One region of the Paenibacillus sp. FSL E2-0151 genome, then DNA from elsewhere that is predicted to be linked to it. Evidence: riboswitches for the same ligand, from Rfam matches in the RefSeq annotation. Region 1 holds a riboswitch; each other region holds the start of a gene.
The links. Region 1 has a riboswitch for S-adenosylmethionine ahead of mmuP (S-methylmethionine permease). Riboswitches for the same ligand answer to the same signal wherever they lie in the genome.
Positions count from the first base shown of each region.

Region 2: it holds a riboswitch for S-adenosylmethionine, as region 1 does, so the genes downstream of both, metA (homoserine O-succinyltransferase) here and mmuP (S-methylmethionine permease) in region 1, are expected to answer to the same signal.
Region 3: it holds a riboswitch for S-adenosylmethionine, as region 1 does, so the genes downstream of both, MHI55_RS25835 (methionine ABC transporter ATP-binding protein) here and mmuP (S-methylmethionine permease) in region 1, are expected to answer to the same signal.

Region 1 covers NZ_CP150308.1:6,088,350-6,098,868, forward strand. The annotation lists gene MHI55_RS27190 (FtsX-like permease family protein) at 1-1,866, shown strand, start outside; gene mmuM (homocysteine S-methyltransferase) at 1,950-3,017, opposite strand; gene mmuP (S-methylmethionine permease) at 2,995-4,407, opposite strand; SAM riboswitch class I at 4,500-4,601, opposite strand; gene MHI55_RS27205 (Ger(x)C family spore germination protein) at 4,672-5,874, opposite strand; gene MHI55_RS27210 (spore germination protein) at 5,871-6,971, opposite strand; gene MHI55_RS27215 (spore germination protein) at 7,010-8,722, opposite strand; gene MHI55_RS27220 (PAS domain-containing methyl-accepting chemotaxis protein) at 8,871-9,776, opposite strand; gene MHI55_RS27225 (VOC family protein) at 10,264-10,519, opposite strand, start outside.
Region 2 covers NZ_CP150308.1:2,072,254-2,082,772, forward strand. The annotation lists gene MHI55_RS09690 (arsenate reductase family protein) at 1-9, shown strand, start outside; gene MHI55_RS09695 (5'-3' exonuclease H3TH domain-containing protein) at 149-1,042, shown strand; gene MHI55_RS09700 (phosphodiester glycosidase family protein) at 1,048-2,154, shown strand; gene MHI55_RS09705 (MOSC domain-containing protein) at 2,185-2,871, shown strand; gene MHI55_RS09710 (ROK family protein) at 2,944-3,822, shown strand; gene MHI55_RS09715 (HRDC domain-containing protein) at 3,999-5,000, shown strand; gene corA (magnesium/cobalt transporter CorA) at 5,071-6,006, opposite strand; SAM riboswitch class I at 6,458-6,581, shown strand; gene metA (homoserine O-succinyltransferase) at 6,818-7,735, shown strand; gene MHI55_RS09730 (PLP-dependent transferase) at 7,760-8,947, shown strand; gene MHI55_RS09735 (aminotransferase class I/II-fold pyridoxal phosphate-dependent enzyme) at 8,944-10,116, shown strand; gene mqnC (cyclic dehypoxanthinyl futalosine synthase) at 10,358-10,519, shown strand, end outside.
Region 3 covers NZ_CP150308.1:5,806,719-5,817,237, forward strand. The annotation lists gene MHI55_RS25820 (DUF2167 domain-containing protein) at 1-312, shown strand, start outside; gene MHI55_RS25825 (MetQ/NlpA family ABC transporter substrate-binding protein) at 431-1,270, opposite strand; gene MHI55_RS25830 (methionine ABC transporter permease) at 1,346-2,005, opposite strand; gene MHI55_RS25835 (methionine ABC transporter ATP-binding protein) at 2,006-3,040, opposite strand; SAM riboswitch class I at 3,167-3,308, opposite strand; gene MHI55_RS25840 (Cthe_2314 family HEPN domain-containing protein) at 3,438-4,154, opposite strand; gene MHI55_RS25845 (heme A synthase) at 4,318-5,256, opposite strand; gene MHI55_RS25850 (thioredoxin family protein) at 5,804-6,148, opposite strand; gene MHI55_RS25855 (DUF2515 family protein) at 6,290-7,576, shown strand; gene MHI55_RS25860 (polysaccharide biosynthesis protein) at 7,774-9,402, opposite strand; gene MHI55_RS25865 (DUF456 domain-containing protein) at 9,464-9,904, opposite strand; gene MHI55_RS25870 (Cof-type HAD-IIB family hydrolase) at 9,959-10,519, opposite strand, start outside.

The DNA of each region.
Region 1 (10,519 bases):
TACGGGGCACCCTTCTCCAATACAGCACGGGTCTGGATGAATCCTGCCGATTATCAACATGATCTCGCTACACTTGCTGGCAACGAGAATCGTATGATGGGCATCCATTTTAACGATTACAGCATGAATTCGGTGTATTGGGAACGGTACAATCGTGAGACAGGTATTCCGTTTCTGGAATCCAAAATGGAGTTCGAGGCCATTGCCTCTTTTTATCTGATCATCAATCAGGTTATTGGATTCATCATGATATTCATGGGTGTTGTCATGCTCTCTATCGCCCTGATGACCATCGGATTTACGATTGCGGATGCCATCCTGGCCAATTACAGAACGATAGGAATCCTCAAATCACTAGGTCTGACTTCCCGAAAAACGATAGGCACCTATGTTATTCAATATGCATTGATATCCATCGTAGCCATTATCCCTGGACTTGCACTCAGTATATGGATATCCAAATGGATCATTAATATTTCTGTATCCTCTCTTCGAGTGGGGAATCAGAACATTCCAGTTCAAGGATTGGATGCGGCCATACTGGCCGGCGTACTACTATTTACTCTAGTGATTCTGTTCACTGTGTTACATGCCAAAAAGGCACGCAGCATACAGCCCGTGCAGGCTATTCGTTATGGTATGTCGGAGACAGATCACAGCCGGATGGCTGGCAAAATGAATTCGCCATTGGCGCACTGGATCGGGTTCACACGACTGCCTGTGACCGCCGTGCTTGGATTCCGACATGTGTTCAAAAACACCAAAAGCTCTGTTCTAACAATCCTGCTGACTACCATGGCTTCCTCCGTACTAGTTTTGGGGTATGTTCTGCTGACCAGTATAAACGGAATTGAACAGACCGCAGCTAAATGGGGGTATGACAATGCCAATATCGCAGCAGTCGTAGTGAACAAAAGTAACTTCCCCAAGGCTGAACTAAAGCACGTGTTAGCGCAGGATTCGAGGATCAGCAATGTAGGCTGGCAAGGGAACACAACGGGTGTAATTAGCCCGGAGTCTTTGGCAGCAGTAGAGGGCCAATCCATCAGTCTCAACTTGAGTGTACTGGACGGGAGTTATCAGGAACTTGGATTCGAAACGTTAAAAGGGGTTAACCCACAACATGCGAATGAAATTGCCATTGGTGTAAGTGTAGCCAAAACATCAAATAAAGATCTCGGTGATCTTATCGATATCTTTATTGAAGGAGAAAAGCGTACATTCCTCATCACAGGCATCTATCAGGCGTTCGCCAACATGTCTGTTTCAGGCAGAATCACCATTGATGCCATGAGAAGTGTGAACCCGGATTATAGTGAATTTGATGTTATCTTCATCAATGTGAACGATATGGCACAAGCGGGTAAGGTTGCCTCTGAATTAAATGAGCAATTTAAAGATTTTGCTTCGGTAGTCACTCAGAAGACTTTGCTTGATTCGGTTTACGCGGAAGCCGCTAACATCCTGATCTATCCGATGAGCCTGATCGGATTGCTGTTTATCATTGTGACGTTCATCATTATTTTCAGTACCTGTAGAATCAATATCCGTAAAGAAAGCAGAACGTACGGGATATACAAATCGCTGGGATTGACATCTCGTCAAATCCGGTTGTCGCTCACCATGGGAATGTTCATACTGTCCTCCGTGGGAGCCATACTGGGTATTTTCGTCGGCGTATACCTGCTGCCTCTTCTACTCGAAATGGTCCTTTCCGGTTATGGTATCGTACAGCTTCCACTGATCCTGCATTGGGGTGGAATGGTACTGTTCACCTGTCTAAGCATCATTGCAGCCAGTCTTGGCTCGTGGTTCTCTTCGAGAATCATTCGGGAAGCATCGCCACGTATACTGGTTATCGAATAATGTAATCAGAATGCCTTAACACAATAAAACAAGCCCTTCCATACCTCTATAGGATGTGGAAGGGCTTGTTATCATGATATGAACTAATTCCGCCATTTCTTCGCAAGTGCACCAATCTGATGTGGCGTTGTTCGGCAACAGCCGCCAATAATTTGCGCGCCCGCAGCAACCCACTGCTCCGAAGCATCACTCATACTGCCACAGGTACCCTGTCCGCTCCACGTCTTCGTTGCTGCATCATATACTTCTCCCGAATTCGGATACACAATAACAGGTTTGTCGCTGGCACTGCTGAGAATACCCACTGCTTCCGTCACCACTTCCATCGGAGCGCAGTTCAGGCCAATTGCAGCAATCTGCGGCTCGGAGCCAAACGTCTGTGCACATACCTCAAGCGGTGTGCCCTCGCTGATGCTTGTCCCGTCTTTTAAAGAAAAGGATAACCAGGCATACGCATGAGGAAACTCCTTCAGTAAATCAACCAGCACTTGTGCTTCCTGCAACGAAGGAATTGTCTCAAACGCCAAAATGTCAGCACCCGCTTCAATCAGCGCCGCCATACGCGGACGGTGAAATGCGGCCAGCGTCTCATCCGACACGCCGTAATGTCCCACATACTCTGAACCATCCGCCAGATAGGCGCCGTACGGACCAACGGACCCGGCAATAATTGGACGTGGACGAAAACTGTCTCCTTCGCGATCTACTGTACGATCTGTTATATGCTCCTCATTCTCTACGTTCTCGGAACGTACCGAAGGAGCTTCTACAAGCTGACCTGTCGAGCTTTCTCTCCCTACTAAACTACTCTGCACTTCTGCCCACACGACATCTCTCGCCTGTACAGCCAGTTCCACCGTCTTGCGGATCAGCTCCAGTGCTGACTGTTCATCGATCCCTCTCTTGCGGAAACCATCCACCGTCGCCTGATAACTGGATGTAATCGCACAGTCGGCTCCTGCTCGAAAATAATCTGCATGGACCTGAACAATAACATCCGGATTCTCAAGCAACACACGAGCAGACCATAGTGGATCATCGAGATCACATCCATGCTGTTCGAGTTCCGTTGCCAACGCTCCATCCAGAATCATGACCGGATGTTCACGAAGGATCTGTTCTATGGGGTTATTCTGTTGTGCTTGCGTCATGTACTTGTCCTCTTTTCTTATTCACACGTTCTGTCAGATAATAAGCAGCGTAACATACTGCGATAAACGGAACCCCACAATACAGCGCAATTCGCTGTGTCGGGTCAAAGGCAATACCTATGCATGAAGCCAGGCATAATATAAATGAAACAATTGGTACCACCGGATACAGTGGTGTGCGGTAGACCAGATCTTTGACCGCATGTCCTTCCCGGATATATTGTCTGCGGAACATGTATTGGGAGGCACTGATACTCATCCATACTGCAACGACAGCCAGACCTGAAATGGAAACCAGTGTAATATACACGGTACCTGGCGCAATGATGCTGGACAGCAAGGCCAGCGCACCACCCACCATACTAATCAGAAGTGCATTCAGCGGTACTCCGCTTTTGGTCAATTTGGCAAACCACGGAGAGATCGTTCTTTTGTCAGCCAGAGACCAGAGCATACGTGAAGATGCATACAGGCCTGAATTGGCAGCAGAGAGAATCGCCGTCAGAATAACAAAGTTCATAATGTCTGCTGCATAGGGTACACCCACCCGCTCCATTACCGCTACAAACGGACTTTCCAGTACACTGGCATCCGACATGGGCAGCAAGGCCGACAAGATAATAATCGTTCCGATGAAGAAAATAACCAAACGCCACAGCGTTGTATGAATAGCCTTTGGTATCGTCTTTTCCGGGTTCTCCGTCTCACCGGCGGCAATGCCGATTAACTCGGTGCCTGAGAAGGCAAAGTTTACAGCAAGCATGGTCATCAATATCGCTGTAGCCCCATGAGGGAACCACCCGGATGCGGTAATATTCGATAGAAATGGAGCCGGTTCAGAATCCGCCATGGGAATGAACCCAAACATGGCTGCGCCACCGATAATAATGAAGATTACGATAGTCACTACTTTTACAGATGAGAACCAGAACTCGGATTCCGCAAAAAATTTCACCGTTAGAGCGTTAAACAGAAAGATCATCAGTGCAAAAACCGCGCTCCATATCCATACGTTTACCGATGGGAACCAGCGCTGCATAAGCAATCCGGCGGCTGTGAATTCGGAGCCAAGCGCAACAGTCCAGGTTAACCAGTATAACCAAGCCACCGTGTAACCTGTTGCCGGTCCGATATATTTGGCTGCATAACTATGAAATGCTCCCGTCTCTGGCATATGAACAGACAGTTCACCAAGACAGAGCATCACCAGATACACAACGATGGCTCCAATCAGATAGGACAGAATGGTTCCCAGTGGTCCCGCCTGCTGAATGGTGTAACCTGAGCTGAGGAATAATCCCGTTCCAATGACTCCTCCGAGAGAGAGCATGACCACATGCCGTGCCTGCATTTTCCGCTGAAAATGCCCTTTGTCGTTGTTGTTCTCCATACCTGCTGCTCCCCTACTTCTTCATCCAGAAAAAACAAAAAAGACCCACTCTGCCTAAAGAGTGCGCCGTTACTGACAAATAAAAACAAACGCTCCTATCTATCAGGCTTTCACCCGCTGGAATTAGCACAGTATCCTTCAGATCTGTTGCTGAGGTTTCTAAGGGCCAGTCCCTCCACCTCTCTGGATAAGAAAATGATTTTTTACTAATATAGCGATCTATCATGAATGTGTCAACATTTAAATAATATATGGCACACCTCGTTATTCGGTGGAAGACCCCGGATTCGTGATGGTGGTCTTTACCTCATACGTGATCGGCACGGTGCTAAAAATTTTATCCCAATCGTCTTTGACTTTTTTCCATGTTTTAGGTTCTTTGATACGTAAGCTATCCCGAAAATCCGCAACATCTACTTTATAGGTATGCTGCAGTTTGTATAACAACTGTCGAATCTGTTGTTTGGCAAGTTCAGCAAATTCTTTTTCCAATTCACTGAGATACGCACCTTTTTCCTCTTCCTCGGGAGCACGCCAATCCTCCATCAACCAGCCTTCGGATTCAGTTTTCACATGGAATGAAATATCATCGCCAACCACTTTTGGAATTATTGTTGTTTTTTTCTTCTTCATTTCATATACAACAGTGAACCCCTCTTTATTGTATGTCTTCAAGATACCTCCTTTTTCTTTAGGTCTGAGCCAAGATAGCCCTTCTAGATCCGTTTGGCTGAGTTCCCCGATGAATTTTGTTGTTTTCCCATCAAAGATACTGGCACCGGAGAACTTGTCCTCTCCATTGAAGTTCAGTACATTCTGGAGCAAAAAGCTGGAACCGGATTGCATTTGTGCATCTAATTTGGAGAGTAGAACGGGGTCCAGGATTTTATTGGACAAGTATGAATTACCGGTAATACCTGTAAGATAAAATGCTGGAATCCGGGAAGGATCATCTGAAGTCAGTACATCAACAGCGCGATGATGGCTAATCAACACCAGACAGTTAGGACGAATATCGTTATCCCGAAGTACAAAATCCAGCAGCTGGTCCAGACCATACTTTTTGGCGATATCCTTGGACACAACGATAACCTTCAGATGATGTCCGATGAGCGGATGATCTCGTCTCAGTGCAAACTGACGAAAGATTTGCAGCAAGGAATCTCCGGTAAGCTGTTCATTGGAATAGGACGTTTTACCAGAAGCAGGCGAACCGGATTGTTGGCTCTTCTGACTGCTGGAATTACCCGGAGCAATCTGTACCGTGGCTGTCACATTGTTCTGCTTGGAATACCCTCCTCCCTGATTGGCGATGTTCTCCTCAAATTCCGTCTCTTTGCCGATATCGATCCCGAGACCAACGTAGACACTTAGATCCTCTATCTCTCGACTGCTCCAACATCCGGATATCGTTAAGAGAATGCATAATACAGTGGCTAAGCGTAACAACATGCGGAATGTAATCATGCATGCTTGCCTCCTTTTTTGCGAATCAGACTTAACAACAGTAGTACCAGAGGTAAAATGCCAAACAAAAATACGGACACATTGCCTAGCATATCTCCTAGTACGAAGGTATCATCCACTGTTTTGGGTATCATTGCTGTCAGATAAATGAACGGCAGCAGGCCGTACATGATGCCTTTGATTTTTTTGGAACGAAACAAATCACGAATACCCACCGAAGCGCAGTAATGTGTAATTGCTGTAGTCGAAAAGATTTGCATAATCCAGATGACCAGCAATAAGGATTCAAAACGCTCGAATATCAGACCCTGGATTTCGAAGCTTCTTACCAAATCCAGCGTTGGCCAGGTTCGAGTTTTGATGCCATCGAGCGATAAACTGCCTATAACCATCACCACCGTGATCAAGTAGATAATAGTGGATATGAGTATCCCCCAGGTCATCGCTTTATTGCTCTTCTTCGGATTTTTCATATAGGCAGTCATGATTAACATCACCTCATAGCCCGTATAAGATAATAGTGAAGGCTTCAACCCTTGGAAAACGGGCATAATCCCATCACCGAGGACGGGTCTCAGATTGCCAATCTCGAATAGCTGATTACTAAGCAAAATTTCAATCACAAATATAATAATCGTAATCGGAAGGATGATCTCAAACACACGTACGATAACGCCAAGCCCGCCTGAAATCATATATACACCGATCCACATGAAGACCATCACAATCGCCCAGGTGGGGGTGCGTTCGAGCAGATACATCCCAGTCACTTCAGCCATAACTCTGATTTCGAATGCGGCAATAACTATGAAATACATAATCATAGACAATCCCAGTATGTAAGCAATCCAGCTGCCCGTAATCTCACGGGTGAACTGGAAGACGGTTTTCTCCGGAAATCTGCGACACAGGGTAACCAGAATTATTCCCACACCTATGATAATGAATCCAGATAGGATAATGGAAATCCAGACATCCGGTGTTCCGACAGCTTTGCTGGTCGTTCGAGGTAGTGTCAATATCCCGGCACCAAGCATGTAATTGACAATAATTACAACGGCCTGTGTCGTGGTTAGCTTTCCTTGGGAGCCATTCACTTAGTTCACCTCCAGACCTTCAGTAGATGGAATTCCATTTATTTTTTCCGATCATCATCGATCGGATTAGTCATTTTGGGACGCATTCTCATCATATTTAGCGGTGCACGGATAACAAAATCCTTCCATTCATTCATGTGATAGGGAACGGCTGGTGCAACATAAGGTACGCCAAAGCTTGAGAGTCGTGCCAGATGTGTACACACAAGCAGAAAGAACATAACCACGCCAAACAATCCGAGTACGGCTGCGCTGAACATAGCGGCAAATCGTAGAATCCTTAGCGTTAATCCCGCACTATAGACCGGAATCGTAAAGGAAGAGATGGCTGTTACCGCAACGACAATGACCAGAAATTGGCTTATTATTCCCGCTTGCACGGCTGCTTGGCCAATAATCAGACCTCCTACGATACCCATCGCTGGCGCAATCGGTTTGGGCAAGCGTATCCCGGCCTCCCTCAAGATTTCAATTGAAAGCTCCATGATGAGTACCTCAATAATTGAGGGGAATGGCACTCCGGTACGCGTTTCAATAATCGTCAATACCAGCTTGGTTGGAATAAGACCCGGATGGAACGAGATAAACGAGATATAGAGCGCAGGAGCAAGCAATGCCAGCATCGCGGCCATAAAACGCAGCACTCGCAAAAATGTTCCAGGAATCCAGCGTTCATAATAGTCCTCTGGAGACTGAAGCAACATGCTAAAGGTCACCGGTACAATTAATACAAATGGCGTTCCATCCAACAAAATTGCCACTCGGCCTTCCAGAAGGGCACCCATCACTCGGTCAGGTCTTTCCGTATTCAGTACCTGCTGAAAAGGACTCAGCGTATTATCTTCGATGAGTTGTTCCACATAACCTGATTCGAGCATTGAATCCATATCCATCTCTTCGATTCGCTTGCATACTTCTGCAACGAGATTTGGATCGGCAATATCCTGAATATAGGCTATCGCCAAATCTTTTTTGATCCGTGAACCCACTTCATACTTCTTAATAAACAGGCTCTGATCACTTCCATAACGACGTAAAATGCCTGTATTATCGCTTAATTGCTCTGTAAAACCAATACGAGGCCCACGAAGCAGTCCCTCTGACAAGGGTTCATTCATACCTCTTGTTTTGATCTTATGAGCTCCAATTAATAAAGCACCTGGCAAACCATCAACCAGCAGTGCATTTTTCCCAAACAACACACCAACTGCGAGTTCTTGGAGGGACTTCGTCTCCTCAACCAGACTGACAGGAAGTAATTGATCTTGCAGATATGCCGACAGTAAGTGTGCGTTGTCTGGATGAAGGAAACCCTCCTGCTTAAGTAGAGGAACACCTTCGAACATCAACGGTGTAATCAAGTGATCATCAACTAAGTCTTGATCTACCAGGCCTTCGGTATAAATGACCGCAGCCCGTGTATTCGTTCCCCTAATAATAAATTCCCGAATATGCACGTCTGCATTGAGTCCAAAGCTTTCTTTCACACTCGTCAGATTTATGCTGTACTTTTCGGTTAATTTAATATTGGCATAGTGGCCTGTTTCGGTCCCTTCACCCTGCCCTTTGGCTGCTGGCGAGATATCCTTCGAGGATATGGACGATGGCTTCGAACGAGAGAAGCTTCCGCGCTTAATGGCAGCATTGATCCAGCGCATGCTCAATGTAATACCAATTGGAATGATGAAGACCAAGAATGCCTGAATCCATATGGACCAATCCGGCACGTAGGATACAATTGTTGACCACATGTTCCCACCCCAACATTTCTCTGCATGACATAGCTGCAGGTATTCCCAAGTATTGTGTCCCCGTTTGATCACAATAATTCCCGTTTTTTTGAGTACTGAACGACAAAAAAACGGTTCCTGTGAAAGGAACCGCTATTACTATATATTGTTATACGATTCTGGTCACATGCTCCGCTTTGGCATCCAACAAGTGAGCTGAAGCAGCAATTGCTGTAAAATCATTCAATGCGATCTCAATCTGCTTCTGGCTCTGCTCCACATATTCTTCTACTTTTTTGGTGCCACCTGTGATATTGCCAATTTCCTTGGTTATTCCAGTCACGCTATCTCGAATCTCATTAATCGAACTCTCCACCATTGCGGATAGTTTCTTAACTTCCTTGGCCACGATATCGAATCCTCGTCCGTATTCTCCTGCATGTGCAGCCTCAATGGCAGCATTCAACGCGAGCAGTTGCGTCTGAGACGAAATCTCGCGTATCGTTCGTACCACGCCCTGAATCGATCCGGCCTGTTCCTGCAAATGAGTCAGCGTTGCACGGTTAGAAGTTGACACCTCTGAGATATAGGAGATACTGGACATCAATTCCTGACTGCGTTCAATACCTACATCTGCCTGCCCATTCAGTTCATGAGACATCGTTTTCAGCTCATTCACTACGACAGAAATGTTGTTCTGACGGTTGGTAATGTTGGTGGCGATTTTGGAGACACCCAGTATCTTCTGATTCGTCTCATCGTACACCGGCATATATGTCGCTTCAAGCCATACAGAATTCCCCTTTGCATCCTTGCGTTCAACCTTGTCCTGGAAGCTGACACCATTAAATATGCTATTCCAAAAAGCATCATATTCCGGAGTATTTGCAAATTGACCGAAGCACAGTTGCTGATGCTTCATGCCGTACATCTCATCTACCGTATATCCCATCGTCTGGGCAAAAACTTCATTCACGTAGGTTACCCGGCGATCCAGATCGAATCGAATGATAGCAAGACTTTTCTCCATCGCCTTGATGACCATTGCATCGGTGACAACATCTTTCTTTTCCATATCTAATATAGACACTTGATAACCCCCACAGTTCATTCCATAATAGACAGCCTTTAACTAGCAAAAAACAATCATAACAACATATGTATCCATCAGGTTCTAGATGGCTCTACTATGGATACCCGATTTGCAGCATTTTGGATCACCTGTTGTTATTTATTTTTATTGCAACCCTGTGAAGTCAAAATATATAGTTGTTCCTTCGTTTCAATGCTTCTTCAATATCCTGGATAAAAGGGTTCCATCAACATACTTTCGGAGCATATTCATCGTCCAGCAAAGAGACGTTATAACTTATCTTATCCGTAAAATATCTCTGTATCTACTAGTACGTATCGTAACATAAGGCAAAGAGGTATACACTTCTGTATTTGTAACGTATTTGTAACATAATTTCTGTTTTTTAATAACCGTTTAACCCCTATATACAAGAAAAACAGAACGATTTGTCGTGCATCGTCCTGTTTCTTATCCAGTCTCATCTCCATTATTTCTTTCGTGGTGTCCAGCGCTTCGTTTCACTGTGATTCGGATACTGAATGCCCGCAGGATAAGAGATCAGCTCGATCAGCATCCCCCAAGGTGCTCTTCCATACACAAACTGATTGCCTTCCCCACCTTCAATATGACCGGTCAACGCCCCAGGCTCTGTTAGCAACACCCCGCCCGATTCCTTGAAGTGTCGTGTAGCTTCTTGCATATCGTCCACATACAATGCCATATGCTGCAAACCATAATCCGAT
Region 2 (10,519 bases), 3.1 Mb from region 1:
AACGCATAAACGCGCTGAATATCAGCCTTGAATTGTTCAGAATTCAGGGCTTTTTTGGCTGAACGATGGTTGGCGGAACTATGCTATAATGATAGAATTAGTTTCGATATTTTATATGCTAGATTTAGATAGGAGAGAACAAATTCAAGTGAATCAACGTAATGAACCTACTTTGTTGCTGGTAGATGGTATGGCGGTGTTGTTCCGTGCTTTTTATGCGACATCTGCAAGCGGATATATCAGACGTACAAAGGCAGGATTGCCTACCAACGCAGTCTACGGATTTATCCGTTATTTCTGGGATGCGGTTCAGACTTTTGGGCCAAGTCATGTCGTATGTTGTTGGGATATGGGCGGTAAGACGTTCCGCGGTGAAGAATATGCAGCCTACAAAGGCAACCGGGCCGAAGCTCCGGATGACCTGATTCCCCAATTTGCTCTGATTCGTGAAGTCATGGATAGCCTGGGTATTCCGAATATAGGTGCACAAGGATTCGAAGCCGACGATTGTATCGGGACGCTTGCGAAGTATTATACCGAAGAGACCGATATGAATGTTATGGTACTGACGGGTGACCACGACATGTTGCAACTGATCAATGACCGCACAAGTATCATTATTATGAAAAAAGGCCATGGCAACTACATGGTGTACAACCCTGAAACGCTCATGGCTGAGAAACAACTGACACCTCGTCAAGTGATTGACATGAAGGGTCTGATGGGAGATGCCAGCGACAATTATCCCGGAGTACGGGGAATTGGTGAGAAAACAGCGTTGAAGCTTGTACAGGAATACGGCTCCATTGAAGGGATTCTGAGCAACATGGATAAACTGACCCCTTCGGTGCGTAACAAGATTGAGAATGATTTGGACATGCTTCATCTGTCCCGCAAACTGGCAGAGATTCATTGTGCTGTTCCGGTTGCCTGTGCGCTGGATATCTGTGAATTGCGTCTTGATCCGGATATGGTGATGGACAAGTTTGAACAACTTGAGATGAAGAGCCTTGGCTCTTGGATGGGAGTGGCAATAGGGTGAGCAACATGAATAACGTACGAACAGGCAAAAAGTGGTGGACAGGGGCTATGGCCCTTGTCCTGGCCTTGCCCGTAATTCTTTCGGGAGCAGTAAGTGCACCACAGACAGTGGATGCCAAAGCAGCAATTAGTACCAAAGTACAGAAAGTAAAAGCAGCAGGACGTAATTTTACCGTACAGACCGTTTCGATTCCAAAGGGAACACCGGTTACTGTCGGACTCGCGAAGAAGCAAGTTGGCCAGACGGCAACATTGCCATCGATTGTGAAAGCCTATGGTGCGCAAGCAGCCATTAACGGAGCATTTTTTGAAGCATATAACGGAGCACCAGATCCATACGGTATGTTAATAGCAAATGGTAAGGTCATACATATTGGAAGATACGGAACATCCATCGGATTTAAGGAAGACGGCTCGGCGATCATGGATTCACTTCAAGTGAGTTTGACAGGTAAAGTAATGGATACAAAAGGTAAATCACGGAGTTGGTATGCCACCTTTATTAATCGAACACCTTCAGCGAACGCAAGCATTACGATGCTATATACGCCTGAACGAGGTGCCACAGTCGGATTCAAAGGTGGCACTGCGGTTGTCATGGAGAAAGGTATCGTGACCAAAAAAGTGCCCAATACAAATGTAGCGATTCCTAAGAATGGCTCGGTACTGGTTTTCACAGGTAATCAGAAGTCTTCTTCGGATCGTTTCACCGTTGGTTCGACCGTAGAAATGAATTATAAGTATACGAACGCAGCAGGCAAAGAGATCCCTTGGCAAGATGTAGTGACTGCTGTTGGGGCAGGACCCCGTCTGGTGAAAGACGGCAAGGTAGCTGTCAATCCGACGAGCGAAGGTTTCAAGGATTCCAAGATTCTTAATGCTTCCGGAGCCAGAAGTGGTATTGCGATCATGGCAGACGGTTCTGTTATGCTGGCTACCGTTTCCGGAGCAACAATCAAGGAGTGGGCAGCGGTGATGCAGAAGCTTGGTGCCAAACAGGCCATGAATCTGGATGGCGGTGCTTCCTCGGGTATGTATGCCGGGGGCAAAATGCTGACTTCTCCAGGTCGGCTCTTGAGTAATACACTCGTATTTGGCGGCTCTGTGCGTTAAAAGAAAGTGATTATGGGAGGTATGACGCAAATGACACTCACATCTGATCGAAAGCCAGGGGAGGGCAATACAGCTGTTCTGGCCATTAATGTAGGACTGCCGCGGCCGCTCCCTGGGCAGAAGCGTGAAGTGCTGAGCGGCATTGTGAAACATCCTGTATCCGACGCGGTTTTCCTGTCATTCACTGGAATGACAGGGGACGCGCAGGCGGATCTGGTGCATCATGGCGGCCCTGACAAAGCCGTTTGTGTATACGATTACAGTCGTTATCCGGCGCTGGAACAACTGATGGATCGCAAGCTGGATTGGGGAGCTTGTGGAGAAAATCTGACGGTTGAAGGCTGTGCCGAAGAAGACGTACGGATTGGTGATGTGTACGAGTTGGGCGAAGCCACAGTGCAGGTCAGTCAGCCCAGACAACCTTGCTTCAAGCTGGGTGCGAGGTATGACTATAAGGAGCTGCCTGTTTATTTTCAGGAGAGTGGATATACCGGCTTTTACTTTCGTGTACTGCAAGAAGGTGAGATAAGGCCTTCATCGATATTTCGACGGATCAGCACCGATCCAGCCTCAATGACGGTTCTTGAAGCCAATCGAATCATGAATCAGGGGAAAGAAAATGTCGAAGGTATTCAGGCGTTGCTGGCCATTCCTGCGCTGTCAGACAGCTGGAGGCAAACGTTAATGAAACGATTGTCCAAGCTGGAGAACAAGTAGCAGGGTAATTATCGTGTCATCAAGTAAAGCAATTCGAATTCCTTTTTAAACTAACTTGGGAGTGTGACTAACATGACGATCTTAGGCGCAATTGAAGCAGGCGGAACCAAATTTGTATGTGGTATTGGCACAGAAAACGGAGAAGTTCTGGAACGCGTAAGTTTTCCAACAACAACACCGGAAGAGACCATGGCTCAAGTGATTTCATTTTTTGAAGGCAAAGGCATTGAAGCTCTGGGTGTAGGTTCATTCGGTCCGATTGATCCGATTGAAGGAAGCCCAACATATGGCTATATCACAACAACACCTAAACCACATTGGGGACAGTATAACGTGATTGGCAAGCTCAAGGAGCATTTTGATGTGCCGATGACATTTGATACGGATGTGAATGGTGCGGCACTTGGAGAAGCAACCTGGGGCGCTGCACAAGGTCTTGAGAGCTGTCTGTATATCACTGTGGGTACAGGTATTGGTGCAGGTGCTGTGGTTGGCGGTAAAATGGTCCATGGATTGTCACATCCAGAGATGGGACATATCATTGTACGCAGACATCCGGAGGATACATACGAGGGTTTCTGTCCGTATCATGGTGACTGCCTCGAAGGCCTTGCAGCAGGACCGGCCATTAACAAACGTTGGGAGCAACCGGCTTATGAACTGCCTGCAGATCATAAGGCTTGGGAGATCGAAGCACATTACCTGGCACACGCCCTGATGAACTATGTTCTGATTCTCTCTCCGCAGAAAATTGTCATGGGGGGCGGAGTAATGAAGCAGGAGCACCTGTTCCCGATGGTTCGTAGCAAACTGCAGGAGTTGCTGGCTGGATACGTTCAGCATCCGGCACTTCAATCCGACATTGACCAGTATGTTGTTTCACCAGGACTTGGCGACAATGCAGGGCTGTGTGGTTCGCTGGCGCTTGCCAAGTTGGCATTGAATAAGTAGGTCATTAAGGGATTGACGAATTTTACCATTGTGGTATGATATGGGCAACAGCATAGTACGGTTAATGAGGAAGCACCTCTCTTGCATGGATTTTGCAGGAGGGGTGTTTTTTTGTGCTGCCTATAGGTAGTATCTCTAACTCGTATAAGCTGAATATTCAAAGGGAGGGAACGAAAATGGAAGTCATTTTCATGAACAGATTGTCCAGAATGTCAGATCAGAATGCAGAGTATGCACAGTTATGGATTGGGGAAGAGGAAGATAGTTGGCAGCTGGGATGGAGTCGCTACGAGGAAGGAGAGCGTGAGGACAGCATCTGGTATGAAGGGACTTCTTGGGAGGAGCTGCTTCATATTTACCGTCATCAGCTTGCCATACAGATGAGTGAGGGGTACCGACCGCAGTTGCAGGGGTTATTTCATGAGAATGATGATCTGAAGTCACGCAGTTATGGTGGACAGCGGCTCCATTGTTACAGTGAGTTATACGGCAATGAACAATTATATACGGATCTGTGCACATGGCGCAGGAAGAGAGCTGTGTCTGACCGGAAGGCACCGTATTTTATTGCAACGAATCGTCTGCTGCGTTTGATCAGTGCCTTTGTTCCGCAATCGCTGGATGAACTGATGCAACTTCCGGGCGTAGGAGAGAGCAAAGCAACTGAGTATGGTGCGGAATGGATGGAGATTACAACCGGACTGGAGCGTTCAACGACATTCCCGCTGGACTGGGTATACACGGCGCTGAAGGAAGAAGAGTATGAGAGTTGGTTATACAAGCAGAGAGAGCAGAAGTACAAGCAGGAACTTGATAAGTTCACCACGCGTAAGCAGGTGCTTGAAGGCATGAAGGAAGGGCATACGTTAGAGGAGATTGTTAATCGATCTGGATTATCCCGACGCGAGTTGGTTGAGCTGTTAGAGGCACTGGATCACGAAGGTTATGACACCGATTGTCTTCTTGATGTGGAGCTGGCAGTGATGCCAGAGAACGAACAAGAGGCCGTATGGAGTGCGTATGAGGAGCTGGGAGATACGTTCCTGAAGCCAGTATTACATAAGGTGTATGGAGGAGAGAAACCCGATGGAGGAAGTCTGGAGCAGGTCTATGAAAGACTGCGCATGATTCGAATCCGCTTCCGTCGGCACGCAGAGACAGAGAAGAATGTTGGTTAATAATCAGAAATGAAAAAAGACGAGGCGTTTCTCCCGGAGGAGCGCTTCGTCTTTGTTATTTCATACGAGTTCATACCCAGTCTTTCTTGCGGAAAATGAAGAACATGCTCAGGCCCAGGGTAACCATTAGGCCAATCACAACAAAATAGCTGTATTTCCAGTTAAGCTCTGGCATGTTCGTAAAGTTCATGCCGTATATACCGGTAATGACCGTCAGCGGCATGAAGACCGTGGTAATGGCGGTAAATACACGCATGATCTCATTCGCCCGGTTCGCAATACTGGATTGGTAGGCTTCTCGCAAGTTGCCCATCAGGTCGCGATAAGTCTCAAAGGTTTCAGATATTTTTACAGCATTCTCATAGATGTCACTGAAATACTTTTGCAGTTGATCATCGATGAGACGCAGATCTTTTTTATTCAAGGTGTTAATGACCTCTTTCTGAGGTCCGAGCACTTTTTTCAGCCACAAAATCTCACTGCGCAGCCCGATAATTTCACTCAAATGTGACTTTTTGGTATGCATCAGAATGTCTTCCTCAAGCTTCTCGATTCGTGCTTCAATTCGGTCACCTACGGTGAAATAATTATCAACAATCAAGTCAACCAGTAAATACAGCAGACGATCCGGTGTACTGATTTCCTGTTCCCACAGGATCGGTTTCAGTGTGCGCAATTCGCTGATCTTGTGCTTGGTAACACTAATAATGAAATGTCTGCCAAGGAATAAGTTGACCGCACGTAGAAATATCTCTTCATCATCGAAACGGATGCTATTAATCACAATAAAATAATGGTTCTCATAAATTTCAATCTTCGGACGTTGTTCTTCGTCACTAAGACAGTCTTCTACAGCCAGATCATGCATCAAGAACAGCGGCTGAAGTACCGCCAAATCGTCTACGTCTGCATCAATCCAGTAAAATCCTTCCGCTGGTGGAGTCAGCGCCTGCTGAATGTCGTCCACCGGAATAAATACACCGTTGTTTACCAACCGGATTTTCATCGTTAATCTACTCCTTCTGCACCCGCCAACTTGGCGGATATTATCATTATGGGCGCAAAAAGAACAAATCAGCCGGTCGGCAGCGGAGCCTGGAGATCAGGGCTGCGTTCACTATATAATCAAACGGAAGTCACGTCCCGCTGCCGGCATGCTGATGTCAGTTCTCTATGCAGTTTGTCGGAATTCGGCTGCCAGTCAGGCCTCGGGTCGCCATCCATTTAATATGTCACCTCTCACATAAGGGTTTATAACACCTTGTTTAGTATACCGCTGGTACAAGGTGCTTTCAAGCGCAAAAATGTGTCTATTTCGCGCCCTGAGGCAGTGTATGACAATGGATGATGAACGGTTCCGATCTGGGAAGCAGACATCGAACTGCAACTTGACGTGAGGGCATTAATGTAATAAAGTAGACGGTGAACCATATTCAATTACAATCTAATACAGCGAAATCTTATCAAGAGTAGGTGGAGGGACTGGCCCGATGAAACCCGGCAACCGGCGGTATACCGCACGGTGCTAATTCTTGCAGCGACTAAGTGTCAAGTGGCACTGTTGTAACTGAGAGATGAGAGAGGCGCATATCTATTTTACATATGACCTTTCTCGAAATCCGAGTAAGGTCTTTGTCATATGCCCCGACTTCTCAGCAGTGATTTTCGCTAAGGAACTTGAGGTTGTTTGTAATGTTGGATGAAAGAGCAATTCAATGTTTTTACAAGCTCAAGGCAGTCTATAACTGTATTGATGTGAAGACATCAAGCCAGGGGTGGCTGCATCTATCTATGCACAAGGAGGAGTTAGACTTACTATGCCAATCAAAATACCCGATACGCTACCAGCAAAAGAAGTACTTGAAGGAGAGAATATCTTCGTCATGGATGAAACTTCTGCATATCAGCAGGATATTCGTCCACTCCGTATCGCTATATTAAACCTGATGCCCACAAAGGAAACGACCGAAACACAATTGCTTCGTCTGGTGGGAAACACACCTATTCAGGTGGATGTCGTTCTCGTACATCCCAAATCCCATACGTCGAAGAATACGTCTCAGGAGTATTTGGATCTGTTCTATAAAACCTTTGATGAGATTGAGCACCGTCGTTTCGATGGAATGATTATTACGGGCGCCCCTGTGGAACAGATGGATTTCGAAGACGTGAACTATTGGAATGAAATCCAGGAGATCTTCGAATGGACTAAAACCAATGTGACTTCAACCCTCCACATATGTTGGGCTTCCCAGGCAGGTTTATACCATCATTTTGACGTACCCAAGGTTGCACTTGATGAAAAGTGTTTTGGCGTTTTCCCACATACCATCAACAAACCACATGTTCCGTTGTTGCGTGGATTCGATGAAGTATTCAACGTTCCACATTCCCGTCATACGGAAGTGAGACGCGAAGATATTGAAAAGAATGAGAATTTAGAGATTTTGGCTGAATCCGAGGAAGCGGGGATCTTCCTGGTTGCTACCAGAGACGGCAAACAGATTTTTGCCACAGGACATGCCGAGTATGACCCGTTCTCATTAAAGTGGGAGTATGACCGGGATACAGCTAAAGGGTTGGATATCGCATTGCCTAGACATTATTATCCGAATGACGATCCTTCCCGTGTGCCACCAGCTACTTGGCGCGCTCATGCCAACTTATTATTCTCTAACTGGCTCAATTACTATGTGTATCAAGAAACACCTTACGATATTGGCCCGCAAATCTAATCGAGATTACAGGAGGATGCAGCAATGGAAGACAACAACAAGTTGAAAATCGAAAGCCGCTTAGCACAAATTGGGTCCATCAATGAACCGGTTACAGGCGCCATTAACTTTCCGATCTATCAATCCACTGCGTTTCGCCACCCGAAGCTTGGACAAAGCACGGGGTTTGATTATATTCGTACGACCAACCCAACTCGCAAAGTGTTGGAAGAGGCGGCCGCAGCGCTGGAGTCCGGTGATGCAGGATTTGCCTGTAGTTCAGGTATGGCCGCGCTACAAACCATCTTTGCCATGTTCGGTCAAGGGGATCATCTGATTGTATCGCTGGATCTATACGGCGGAACCTATCGTCTGCTTGAACGCATCTTGTCCCGTTTCGGTGTAACCGCAAGTTATGTGGATACAAATGACATTGCAGCACTGGAAAATGTTCGTCAGCCGAATACCAAAGCTGTATTTATTGAGACACCAACCAATCCGTTGATGATGATCACCGATGTGGAAGCTGTCGCTTCCTGGGCGAAAAGTTACAACCTGTTGACCATTGTTGACAACACGTTGCTGACTCCATTTTTCCAACGTCCGATTGAACTGGGTGCCGATATCATCATTCATAGCGCTACCAAATATCTGGGCGGACACAATGATGTGTTGGCCGGATTAATTATAACCAAGGGTGAGGCATTATCTGCAGAGATGGCGTTCCTGCATAATTCCATTGGAGCGGTATTATCTCCAAGTGACTCCTACCAGTTGATGAAAGGTATGAAAACCTTGGCTCTTCGCATGGAGCGTCATGAGTACAATGCACTTACCATTGCCAAATACTTGCTTGAGCACCCAGCGGTGGTTGAAGTGTATCATCCAGGCCTATCCGATCATCCGGGGTATGAGGTACAGAATAAACAATCCACGGGTAACACCGGTATCTTCTCTTTCAAAGTGAAGGATGCACGTTATGTTGAACCATTACTTCGTCATATCAAACTCATTGCTTTTGCCGAAAGTCTCGGTGGAGTGGAATCTCTCATGACTTATCCGGCGGTACAAACTCATGCGGATATACCTCTTGAAATTCGTGAAGCCGTAGGTGTGGATGACCGTCTGCTCCGGTTCTCCGTAGGCATTGAACATGCAGATGATCTGATTGCAGATCTCGGCAATGCTCTGACAGCTGCACAACAGGAAGTGGAAGGAGGCGTGCACTCATGAGTGAGTCCAACAACAAGCCCAATTCCGAGTTGAAATTTGATACCAAATTGCTCCATTTTGGCGATGAGATTGACAAAACGACTGGAGCCTCCAGTGTACCGATCTACCAAGCATCAACATTCCATCATTTTGATATCTTCAATCCGCCTCAACATGATTACAGTCGTTCGGGTAATCCGACACGTCAGGCTCTGGAAGATTACATCACATTGCTGGAGGGCGGCGCACGAGGCTTTGCCTATTCTTCGGGGATGGCTGCGATCTCAAGCGTGTTCATGATGTTCTCTGCAGGGGATCACATGATTGTAACGGAAGACGTATATGGAGGTACGTATCGTTTGCTTACTTCCATATTAAGCCGTATGCAGATCGAGACAACCTTTGTAGACATGACCAATATAGATGAAGTAAAAGCGGCACTCAAGCCAAACACCAAGGCAGTTTATATGGAAACACCGTCCAACCCTACACTGCGAATTACGGATATCGCTGCCGTAACTGACTGGTCGAAGGAACATGACCTCATCACGATTCTGGATAACACCTTTATGACACCGTACTATCAGCGTCCAATTGAGCTTGGTGTGGACATCGTCGTACATAGTGCTACGAAGTTTCTCGGAGGTCACAGTGATGTACTGGCAGGGTTAGCGGTTGCTCGCACGGAATCACTTGGCGTACAACTGAAACAGTTGCAAAATGGACTTGGAACTGTACTCGGGGCACAAGAATCCTGGCTTCTGATGCGCGGGATGAAAACCTTGGGGGCTCGCATGGCTCATAGTGAACGGAGCACAGCCAAACTGGCGGCATGGCTTAATGAGCGCAGTGATATTACCGCTGTGTTTTATCCTGGACTTGAGGATCATCCGGGCCGTGAGGCACATGAGCGCCAGTCCACAGGATATGGAGCTGTCGTTTCTTTTGACGTCGGTTCAGGTGATCGTGCAAAAGCAGTTCTTAACCGGGTGAAGCTCCCCATTGTTGCTGTAAGCTTGGGAGCTGTGGAGAGTATTCTGTCCTACCCAGCGATGATGTCTCATGCGGCAATGCCGGCTGAGGTTCGCCGTGACCGTGGCATTACAGATGGGTTGCTGCGCTTCTCTGTAGGTCTGGAAGATATCGAAGATCTCATTGTAGATTTGGAACAAGCACTTCAGGAATCCTAACAAAAGTGGATGCCCGAATACGCCGATGCGTATCACTTAATCTCGAACTAATTCTTTTCCATATGTAAAAATTTTTACTTATTTTTAAAGCACCTGTACATAAGGTGCTTTTTTTCACATGTAACCTGTGTTACGATATGTGGAGTACAGAAATACGATGTTGCCACCAGAACTTGCTTCTCTTGAGCAAGTTGGGACGGATCGTTATATAATTTCTCTTCATGAGGGAGGCTTTTTTACGATGAGTACGGTAGACCGTATCTTAGATAAAGCCCTTCGGGGCGAACGTTTGGACTTGGAAGACACGATTCAGTTATTTGAATCCAATGAAGTGGACAAAATCGGGGCAGCTGCTAATGTCATTATGAAACGCATGCACCCTGAACCATACAGAACATTTGTA
Region 3 (10,519 bases), 280 kb from region 1:
ACTGACAAAACATCCACTATAGGGCTCAACAGTCTTCTGATGGGCGGGATCGGGTACACAGCTTCCCAGAAATTCAGTGCTCTTCTTTTGCTCAAAAAAGGATGGGCTTTGATCCTCGTTGTCGTCCTTGGGTTAATTGGTTGGATCAGATACAAGATCAAAAGCTCACACGGAGAAGAAGAAACACTCTCTCCCTCCGAGAGAACGTACCTGCAAGAAGCAGATGAGCAGCAGTATGCTGATCAGAATGAATTATCCTACTACCGCCAATCTGGGCATCCATCCAACGCGGAGAAACCGGAAAAACTCTGACTTGTGTTGATCCCCACGTCAGCACAGATTAGGAAACATAAAATAAGCCGTATATCTCTTCAGAAGAGATATACGGCTTATTCTTAATAGCTTCACATCATATCATACATATCGTGAATTATTCAGTTGCAGGTTCAACTGCACCTTTATAACGTTCTTTGATGAATGTTTTCACTTCTTCGGAGTGCAAAGCAGCAGCCAGTTTTTGGATTGCATCTGCATCCTTGTTGTCCTCACGGGAAACGAGGATGTTTGCGTATGGGTTACCTTGCAGATCTTCGATCAGCAAAGCATCATTCGCCGGATTCAGGTTCGCTTCGAGCGCATAGTTAGCGTTGATGAATACCAGATCCGCTTCATCCAATTGACGAGGCATCATGGCTGCATCCAGCTCAATGATATCCAGGTTCTTCGGATTGGCTGTGATGTCTTGAATCGTAGATGAGATATTTGTGTTGTCTTTCAGCGTAATAATACCTTCCTTCGCGAGCAACAACAGTGCACGTCCACCATTGGATGGGTCATTTGGAATTGCTACTTTTGCGCCGTCTGCCAATTCATCCAAAGACTTAATCTTTTTGGAGTATCCACCAAAAGGTTCAACATGAACAGGTGTTACAGAAACGAGGTTGAATCCACGTTCTTTATTCTCTGTGTCCAGATAAGGCTGGTGCTGGAAAAAGTTCGCATCCAATTTTTTATCAGCAAGCTGCTGATTGGGTTGTACATAGTCGTTGAATGTAACGACTTGCAGACGGATACCTTGTGCTTCCAGTTCAGGCTTGATGCTTTCCAGAATCTCTGCATGTGGTGTAGGTGAAGCTCCAACTTTCAATTCAACTGTACGAGGTGCACCTGCTGAATTGTCTGCGCCGCTATCGGCGTCCTTGTTGTTTCCGCAAGCTGCGAGAACCGCAATCAACATAAGACTAAGTAGAGCAAAAGACCATTTTTTCATGTGTAAAACCCCTTCTCTAATCATTTTTGTCATGTGGCATCTGCATTATTGCATAACCATCATGTTATCTATGTGTTATTTCCTGGTGAAAAATGTAACCAAGCGATCTCCAGCCATCTGGAGAATTTGCACAAGAATGATCATCGATACTACGGATATAATCATGATTTCATTTTGATAACGATAATACCCATAGTTGATTGCCAGCGTTCCTAGACCTCCACCACCAACCATGCCCGCCATCGCCGTGTAAGAGACAAGCGTAACGATGGTAATGGTAATACCAGCAACCAAACCAGGTAACGCTTCAGGCAGTAATACCCGTCTTACAATTTGTCCGGTCGATGCACCCATTGACTGTGCCGCTTCAATGACACCCCGATCAACTTCTCGCAACGTCGTCTCCACCAATCGAGCAAAGTAAGGAGCTGCTGAAATAACTAAAGGTGGTATAACACCTAACACACCTGTAGCAGTACCGACGAGTGAACGAGTGAACGGTATAAGAGCAACAATCAATATGATAAATGGGACTGAGCGCAAAATATTCACAATCAAGGACAATATAATGTACACCGTCCGTGACTTGATCGAAGCAGATCGGGCTGTCATGAACAGCAGCACTCCGAGCGGTAAACCAAAAATTACGGTGAACAAGCCTGATACACCCAAAATTTGCAGTGTCTCAATGGAGGCTTTACCAACCTCTTCCCAGCGAACTGTTGAAAAATCCATCTAACGAAGCACCTCCACATCAAGTCCCTCTGCGGTCAATTCTGATATCGTCCGATCAATCGCATTTGAATCACCCTCGAACCGAACGGTCAGCTGCCCATAAGGAACTTGTTTGATCGTAGAGATTGTACCTTGCAGGATGGCAAAATCCACTCCTGTCTTACGTACCGTTCTAGACAAAATCGCTTCATACGTTTTGTTACCCAGAAAGGATATCTTCACAAGTTTGGAAGCAGCACCTGCCTGCAATTCAACGCCTGCATTTGCCAGAGCGGTCTCTTCCAGAGCAAGTCCAGCTTCATGGTCACGCATCATGAAGTCCCGCGTAATCGCATGCTGCGGCTTCAGGAACACGTCTGTTACAGGTCCTTGTTCCACAATGCCGCCCTGATGAATGACAGCCACCTTGTCACAGATGTTCTGAATGACATGCATCTCATGTGTGATCAGCACAATCGTAAGGTTGTACTTTTCATTAATGTCGAGCAATAACTTCAGGATTGAATTTGTCGTCTGCGGATCAAGTGCCGAAGTAGCCTCATCACAGAGAAGAACATTTGGGTCACTTGCAAGTGCTCTCGCAATCCCTACACGTTGTTTCTGGCCACCCGATAATTGAGCCGGATATTTGCTGCTGTGGTGCTCCAGACCAACCAGTGCAAGCATTTCCTTCACTTTGCGATCAATGGCTTCCTTGGGTGTATTCACAAGCTTTAGTGGAAAAGCTACATTGTCATATACCGTTGCCGAAGATAACAGATTAAAGTGTTGAAAAATCATCCCGATCTTGCGTCTCTGTTGCTGCAATTCAGTTTTGCTTAGTTCAGTAAGGTTGATTCCGTCGACCCATACCTCACCCTCCGTAGGCCGTTCCAGCAAATTAATGCAGCGAATCAATGTGCTTTTTCCAGCTCCGGAATGGCCAATCACACCGTAGATTTCACCCTTTTGGATGCTCAAATTCAGCTCGGATAACGCTGTTGTAGATTTTGCCCCTTTGCCGTACGTTTTCGTTAAACCTTTTAATTCAATCAATCGCACTTGCCCCTTTCCAACCACCTACATGTATCTTTACCCGATCTAAAGGAAAACTCCCCTTAAAGTACAAAAAAAGAGCCCTTTGCAGATACAAAGAGGGCTCTTCACGTGAAAGAATATACCTTCTCATCTGCCAAAATCGTGTCTTGCACCATTTTGTAGGAATTAGCACCTAACATCTATAACGAATGATACATGTATCATGTCATTACAAATCGGTTGCCGGGCTTCATCGGGCCTGTCCCTCCGCCGCTCTCGATAAGAAATATGTTGTTGTAGGATTTTATAAGTTCATGTAGTTTATGCTTTATAATGTGAACGTAACTTTTGAAATATCAATTATATCCGTGTAACATTCGATTGAAACTCAGTATATTCCAAGTATTCCGATTTGTCAAAGGGAATTATTCCTTTTCCATATTTTATTGATATAACTATAAGAGGCTGTTAACGTTTCACAGACCATATCGACGCCCTGACGCATTTCCTGCACATGCTGATTCAGATCCTCCAATTTCACTTTACCTTGCAAGGTCTGGTGTAACTGCCACAGGTCATCGTGCATTTCTGAGTTCATGTAGTGAATTTCCATATTACGTCGCTTGCGCAGCTTGCTCATCGGCTCACGATAAGAGTCCTTGATCTGTATTAATTGCAACGCAAGATCATGATGTTCCCTCGCATAGTCGAACTGCCTTAACACAGTAAAATAAGAAAAATGCGCTTTGGTATTGGAAGTATTCAGCTGGAATATTTCATTTAATACTGTGCCGACTTTATCCAGAATGGCAAAGCAGCGGATAAAGCCATCTTTGTAGAAATACACATAACGTGCATACTCGGCTTTTTCAGTCGCCGTCATATCATCCGTTGAGCCTGCAACGACCTTTCTGCGAAAATGAGCAGCAGCGAAACAACTTTGCTCCAGTTCATCCAGTGAGGAGATGAGTCCCTGAGTCCACACATACAGTTTCCGATAGTCATGCGTGGGATCATGGTCCACATGCATTTGTCGTTGAAATAGCTCAAGCGTATGCGCCATTGCGTCCATCGCTGCCTTCAATTTACCTTCGTTTATACGTGGCTTTTCCCCCAACAACGTTCGCAGCATATCTAACCTCCTCTTTTCCAAATCAACAAGAATTCATCACCGTAAACGTAACATCATTCATTCCGTGTAATTGCTGCTTGCCATAGGTTGCCCTGATCCCTCTGACATCAAACAAAGTCCACCTGTCCAATGATGTACATCACTGGATGGTGGACTTTCATATTTAAAAACGATTAGCCGGGCGATGCAGCTTGTACACCAGGAAACTCATATACGTTAAGACTCCGAACAATATGGCGATATCCAGCATATGAGCAAGAGCTACGAACATGTATACTTCCGGACGGTTCATTGTCACCATCATGAAAATACCAATGACTACTTGCATCAGAATAAGAACAACGGATACCACACCCAGAGTACGCATTTCCTTGTTGTCCGGATGATTACGGTAAGCGAAGTGACCCAGGATTGCGATAACAATCACGAGCGACGCAGCTGCTGCACGGTGAGCAAAAGCAACCGCTACCCCACCCGAAAGCTCAGGAATAATCTGACCGTTACAAAGCGGAAATCCAGAACATCCGCCGGCAGAATCCGTGTGACTCACAAATGCACCTGTGTATACCACGAGATATGTGTAAATGGTGGAGAACCAGACCAGATTTCTGAATTTTTTACTAACCCGAGGGTATTTATTCAGGCGCTCTAATCCGCCATCTTTGGCCTCCTGCCTTATGCCCAGCGCCATCATTAGAGAACTGGCAAAAGCAATCAATGCAAAGCCAAAATGCAGTGCCATGACTGCTGAAGATTGGGAGAAGACAACGGCAAAAGCCCCCATGATTCCCTGGACGATAACAAATACCAGAGTTAAGAAAGAAAACAATTGCAGGTCACGGCGTGACTTGCCAAACCGCAGAAAAGCAACAAACGAGGCAATGGACAACAGTCCAGCCAGTGCACTTACAGCGCGATGGGAATATTCAATGAGTGAAGCCACAGTATGTGCGGGAACGAGTTTTCCGTTACATAAAGGCCATTCTGTTCCGCAGCCAAGGCCTGATTCCGTTTTGGTTACGATGCCTCCACCAAAAGTGGCCAGAAACATGACAAGACAGGTTAATACGGTTAACCATTTAAACAAAGTTAAGTGTTTCAATTTTTTCTCACCCGCTGTTGGTTTAAGATGGCGAAGAATATTCTCCGCTTGTTTCGGTACTTTGACACTTATTTCACAACTAAATTCATTATACCGGATAAAATGTTCATTGACGTCGCGCTTTGTGACAAAATGTTAACGTCTGGTGAAATAATGACCCGCAGGTCATTGGAGTTATGTAATTGAGGGATATGCCAGTTCAATTGTGTCTTAAACAGAATCCTGAACACACAAACGCCATTTCCCTATTTCAAGAGAAATGGCGTTTCATCTAGTATACCCTTTTACAACATGAACCTGTCATACTTTTATATAAGTTCAATGAAACATTTACACAATAACGGAGAGGACAGAAATAGCCTGAAGCGGAGCTAAAAGCTTTCTGAAAGAAAGCTGCATCGGAAGCATATGCTTCGCCTTTATCCCCGGATTTCCCCTTTTTAAAAGGGATCAAAGAAATCTGGGGATAACAGCGATCAAAAGGCTATTCTGTCATCGGAGTGTCTGTGTGTCTGTGTAAATATTCATAAGTTGAACTTATATAACATCATTTATGGATTGTGTTGTACACCTCAACTGCGCGATCCAGGAACTGCTCAATCTCTTCTCTCGACTTGCGCAGCTTGTTCACATACCGTACGAGTTCGCGGCCATCCGTGTACGCCACAAAGCTCGGAATGCCAAGAATATTCTGCTCTTCACTAACGGTTCCAACCTGATCCACGTCGACCTCAATTAAGGTCAGTTCACGTGCATATTTCTCTTCAACCTCAGGCATAAACGGATCGATGTATTTGCAGTCACCACACCAGTCTGCCTTGAATACGGCAATCGTCAAACGTGGGGATTGGATGGCTACATCAAAAGCCGGTTTGGAAGTGATTTGTTCCATTCGGTTCATCTCCCTTTCTGTACCTTGTCTTACCCTAAGTGAAGCAAATTGGCGAGTGGAAGTCAAATAATCAGCGCATACTTAGAATAACCACATGGTCTGTGAAAATAAACCCAGAACATCATGAAAGGATGTCACATCATGACTTCCACCAGAACCGATTCTTCCAGCGAACAACATCACGGGTCCCTCCTGCAGATGGTCCGTTCCATTCCGGGTGCTGCCCGGGAAATCTGGCGTGGCAAACAGGCTGCATGGCAAGCTTCTGCACAGCTTCGTCACCCTTTGCGTGACATCGAGTGGGATACAGATACGGCAGCTGCCTTACAGTCTGAGGTGGAGCGTTTGTTACCTGCCAGCAACAAATCTTTTGCACGCACGGACCAGGTTCAAAGCGCACTCGTCTGCGAAGAAGATTGCATCATTCTGGAAGAGATTAAGACACTGACTCAAGAGCACAATCGGAGTAATATCACTCGCACGGCAGCTTATCTGGAATGTTATGAGCAATATCCCGAACTGCATTGGGCACTGCTCGCCCATATGGTCTCTCGCAACGGCGGATATCACATGACAGATCTTCAGAGTGACTTAATGCATAATCTACAGAATCAAAGTGATCGCGAGCATATGTATCGGCTGCTGGAGCGGTGCAATGCACTCATTTTCCAGGATGCATATCCCCAGCTTCTGCTGTATATGAACAGTCGCCGGATCGGACGTAGCTGTTTCCATCTCTTGTCGCACTTTCACGTATCGGCGTTTATGACGCCGTTTTGGGAACGCTTTTGGCTAGAACGATGCAGTTCACTGCTAAGTGTGGCATTAATTATTAATGAGCAGAACTATATCGAGAGCCGGGTGGTGCAGCATCCTTATTTTCAAAAAGAAGTACTTTCCAAACCCGCATTCCATCTGCATAATCTGGCCGGTCTGAATCATATCGTCTTTCCTCTTGGACGGGGAGCAGGACTCGCAGGACGCGTCATTGAACATTTTGGCAAACTGGATGAGCGAATCATGTTTGGCAAAGGGCTATATGCTCTGTTGTTTGGCGTGGAGCAAGTACACACACAAGTGTTGGAGTTCGCACGCTTGGTTCCCCATCGTGGCTCGCGCGCTGAATATTGGCCTGGGCTGTTTACCAATCGTGAAGACGAGGCAGGGGAACATACACTTTATGCTCAGGAGCTAATGGATGAAGAATGGCTTCCAGAAGGGCAACGATTATATAGTCCGGAACTGCTCTCCGTATGGGGGGACACGCCTTATGAACCGATTACCAGACATGACTGGCTTCAGACTCGGGATTGTCTCGGTTATCTGACGGCACCGCGTCGGCCATGGCTGTTTGAGATGAGTCACGAACACCGGTATGGCATGCTGAAAACAGCACTGGCTCATGATGCTAAAGCCATCACACACTAATGCTGAAGACTATATAGAGCAGGCAAAGACGGATGATGTGATATCCGATGTACCGCTAATCCTCGCTTGCTGGGCTAATGTCGAGTTCAGTCGCTCAGCTCCTTAGCTAAACAAAAAGCCCTGTCCGCTTAACAGCAGACAGAGCTTGTATCCTATTTTCACAAAATATTGGAGCATGGATGATGCTCCTTGCATGTTTAACCTCTTTGCCCAGCTCCACGTTGAAGACGCATAAGTGGACGAAGAATTTTTTGCAGAATGCGAGGGTAACTGCCCAGCTCGTCCTTGCGCAGTACACGCAGCACAACCATGAGAACCAGATACACCACCACAACAAGCACACCAACCACAAGGCAGGTAAGCAAGAAGGATACACGCGCTGGCAGGAACAGTCCAAAGATCGTATTGCCAATCCAGTTCGTTGCAAATCCTACACCTGCTGCAAGCAAGACCGTAATGATAAACCCTTTCCAACGATCTCCCATGATGGAGAAATCAACGATTTTGCGAAGGACCCTCAGATTCAGGTATGTGATAACTAGGAAACAAAGGGCCGTTGCTATAATGATGCCGTAAATGCCAAAGATCGGCGCCAGAATAAGACTTGCGATCAATTTGATCACAACACCTGCTGCGACACTGATCATCGTAATCCGCGGTTTCCCTACCCCTAGTAAAATAGAGTTGGTGGTCATCATCGTAATCTGGAAAATGGTACCGAATGTTAACAAGGCAATGATCGGCGTTCCATCCAGATTGGTAAACAGCAATCCGTTGACCGAATACGCTGCCGCACAAAGTGCAATGACAATCGGCATACCAGTCAGAATCGAAATGCGCAAGGCAAGTGTAACCTGACTTTTCAGATGCGCTTCATCCTTGCGGGCAAATGCTGCCGATATGACAGGCACCAACGATTGACTCAAAGCGATAGCCAGAATCGGAGGAATACCCGCAATACTTTGGGCTTTCGCACCCAGGATCGCAAGTACACCTGTCGCTTCTTCGAGTCCGATCTGGCCACTAAGCAGTGGCACCACAAGGGATGAATCGATGAAGTTAATGGCTGGAACCGCAAGTGAAGACAGCACAATTGGAATAGACAGCTTGAAGATATCACTGTAGATACCTCGCATTGGCAACTGCTCTGCACGCTCGTAATTCAATTGGGCCGCACGGTCGCTACGACGTAGCTTCAAGGTGAAGTACAGCATGACACCGAAGGCACCCACACTTCCTAATACCCCACCAAATGAAGCACCCGCAGCAATCGTCTGGTCATCATAATTCCATTGCAGCATGACATAAGCCACGATAATGGCTGTACCTACACGGGCGAACTGTTCCACGATCTGTGAAATACCGCCTGCTGTCATGTTGCCACGTCCCTGGAAATATCCACGCATCATCGCAATAGCCGGGAAAAGTAGTAACGCTGGAGCCAAGGCGCGAATGGCGCTGACTGACTCCGGTACTTTGGACACATACGTAGCATAATAAGGTGCCGCGAACCACAACAAAGCAGACATGACTACCCCAGCCACAGCGGCAAAGATCAGGGCTGCACGGTAGATCTGTTGGGCTTCACTCGCGCGTCCGAGCGCATAACGTTCCGATACCATCTTACTAAGTGTACTCGGTATGCCCGCCGTTGCTACAGTTAACAGCATTAAATATACCGTATTGGAGATGGTAAACGATGCGTTACCGATATCGCCGAGGATATGCTCCAGCGGCACCCGTTGAACCAATCCGAGTACTCTTGCGATAAGCGCAGCGGCCGCCAAAATGAGCGTACCCCTAATGAATGTTTCTTTCTTAGACAAACGAATTCCCCTTCTTTCCTCCACACCGGACGTGCATCCCGTTGAAGCTAATCCTGAACGTTTAGGCGAATCTTACCACCCAGATAATAAAGAGAACAATCATGACGATCTGCAAAATAATTTTCATCACAGTACTCGTAAATAGCCCCACGACGGAACCAAATCCAACTTTCGACGCTTTGGAAGGTGAAGACCCTCCGATCAGTTCCCCGATAAATGCACCGATAAATGGTCCCAGCACCAGTCCGAATGCCGGAATGACAAATGGACCAATGATAACACCAATGGTACTCAGCGTGGTCGATAACTTGGAGCCACCGAACTTCTTCACACCCCATGCGCTGACGACATAATCAGCCACAAACAACACAACAACAATCAGAATCTGAATGATCCAGAACCACACACCAAACGGATCAAAGCTGAAGAACCAGCCGTAGACCAGAAACGCGAAGAAAATCGCTACAGCACCAGGCAGTATAGGATATACCGTTCCAGCCATCCCCACTGCAAACAGCAGTACAATTAAAATCCAGGCAACGGTTGCGAGCAAAGGTTACTCCCCCTTCAAAATATGTTCACGGATCACTTCGACGATGCCGTCTTCATTGTTACTCGCTACGATCAGATCAGCTGCTTCCTTCACCTGCTCTTGCGCATTGCCCATAGCCACACCAAGACCCACGGCCTCAATGACAGCCAGATCATTCAAACTGTCTCCGACAGCAACAACTTCGGACATCTCGATGCCCAGCAACTTGCAGACTTCGGCTACACCACTGGCTTTGGATACGCCGGCAGGGTTGATCTCAATATTAACGGGTGAGGAGTTGGTCATTTGCAGACCGCCCATTTGTTGCAGTTCCATCATGATCTGGTGACGCACTTCATCCACTTCCGTATTGAAGCCGAATTTCAACCATTCCAGACCTTCAATATTGTCCGTCCAGCGGTCACGATTGAATAGTTCTTCCACGGAGTATGCCCAGTACCAGCTGTTATATTTCTCACCAATCTCCTGCATTTTGCGAATCAATGCCGGGTCCATCAGATGACGCATATGCAGATCATGCGGTGCTTTCCAGACTTCACTACCGTTAACAGTAACCATCGGTGT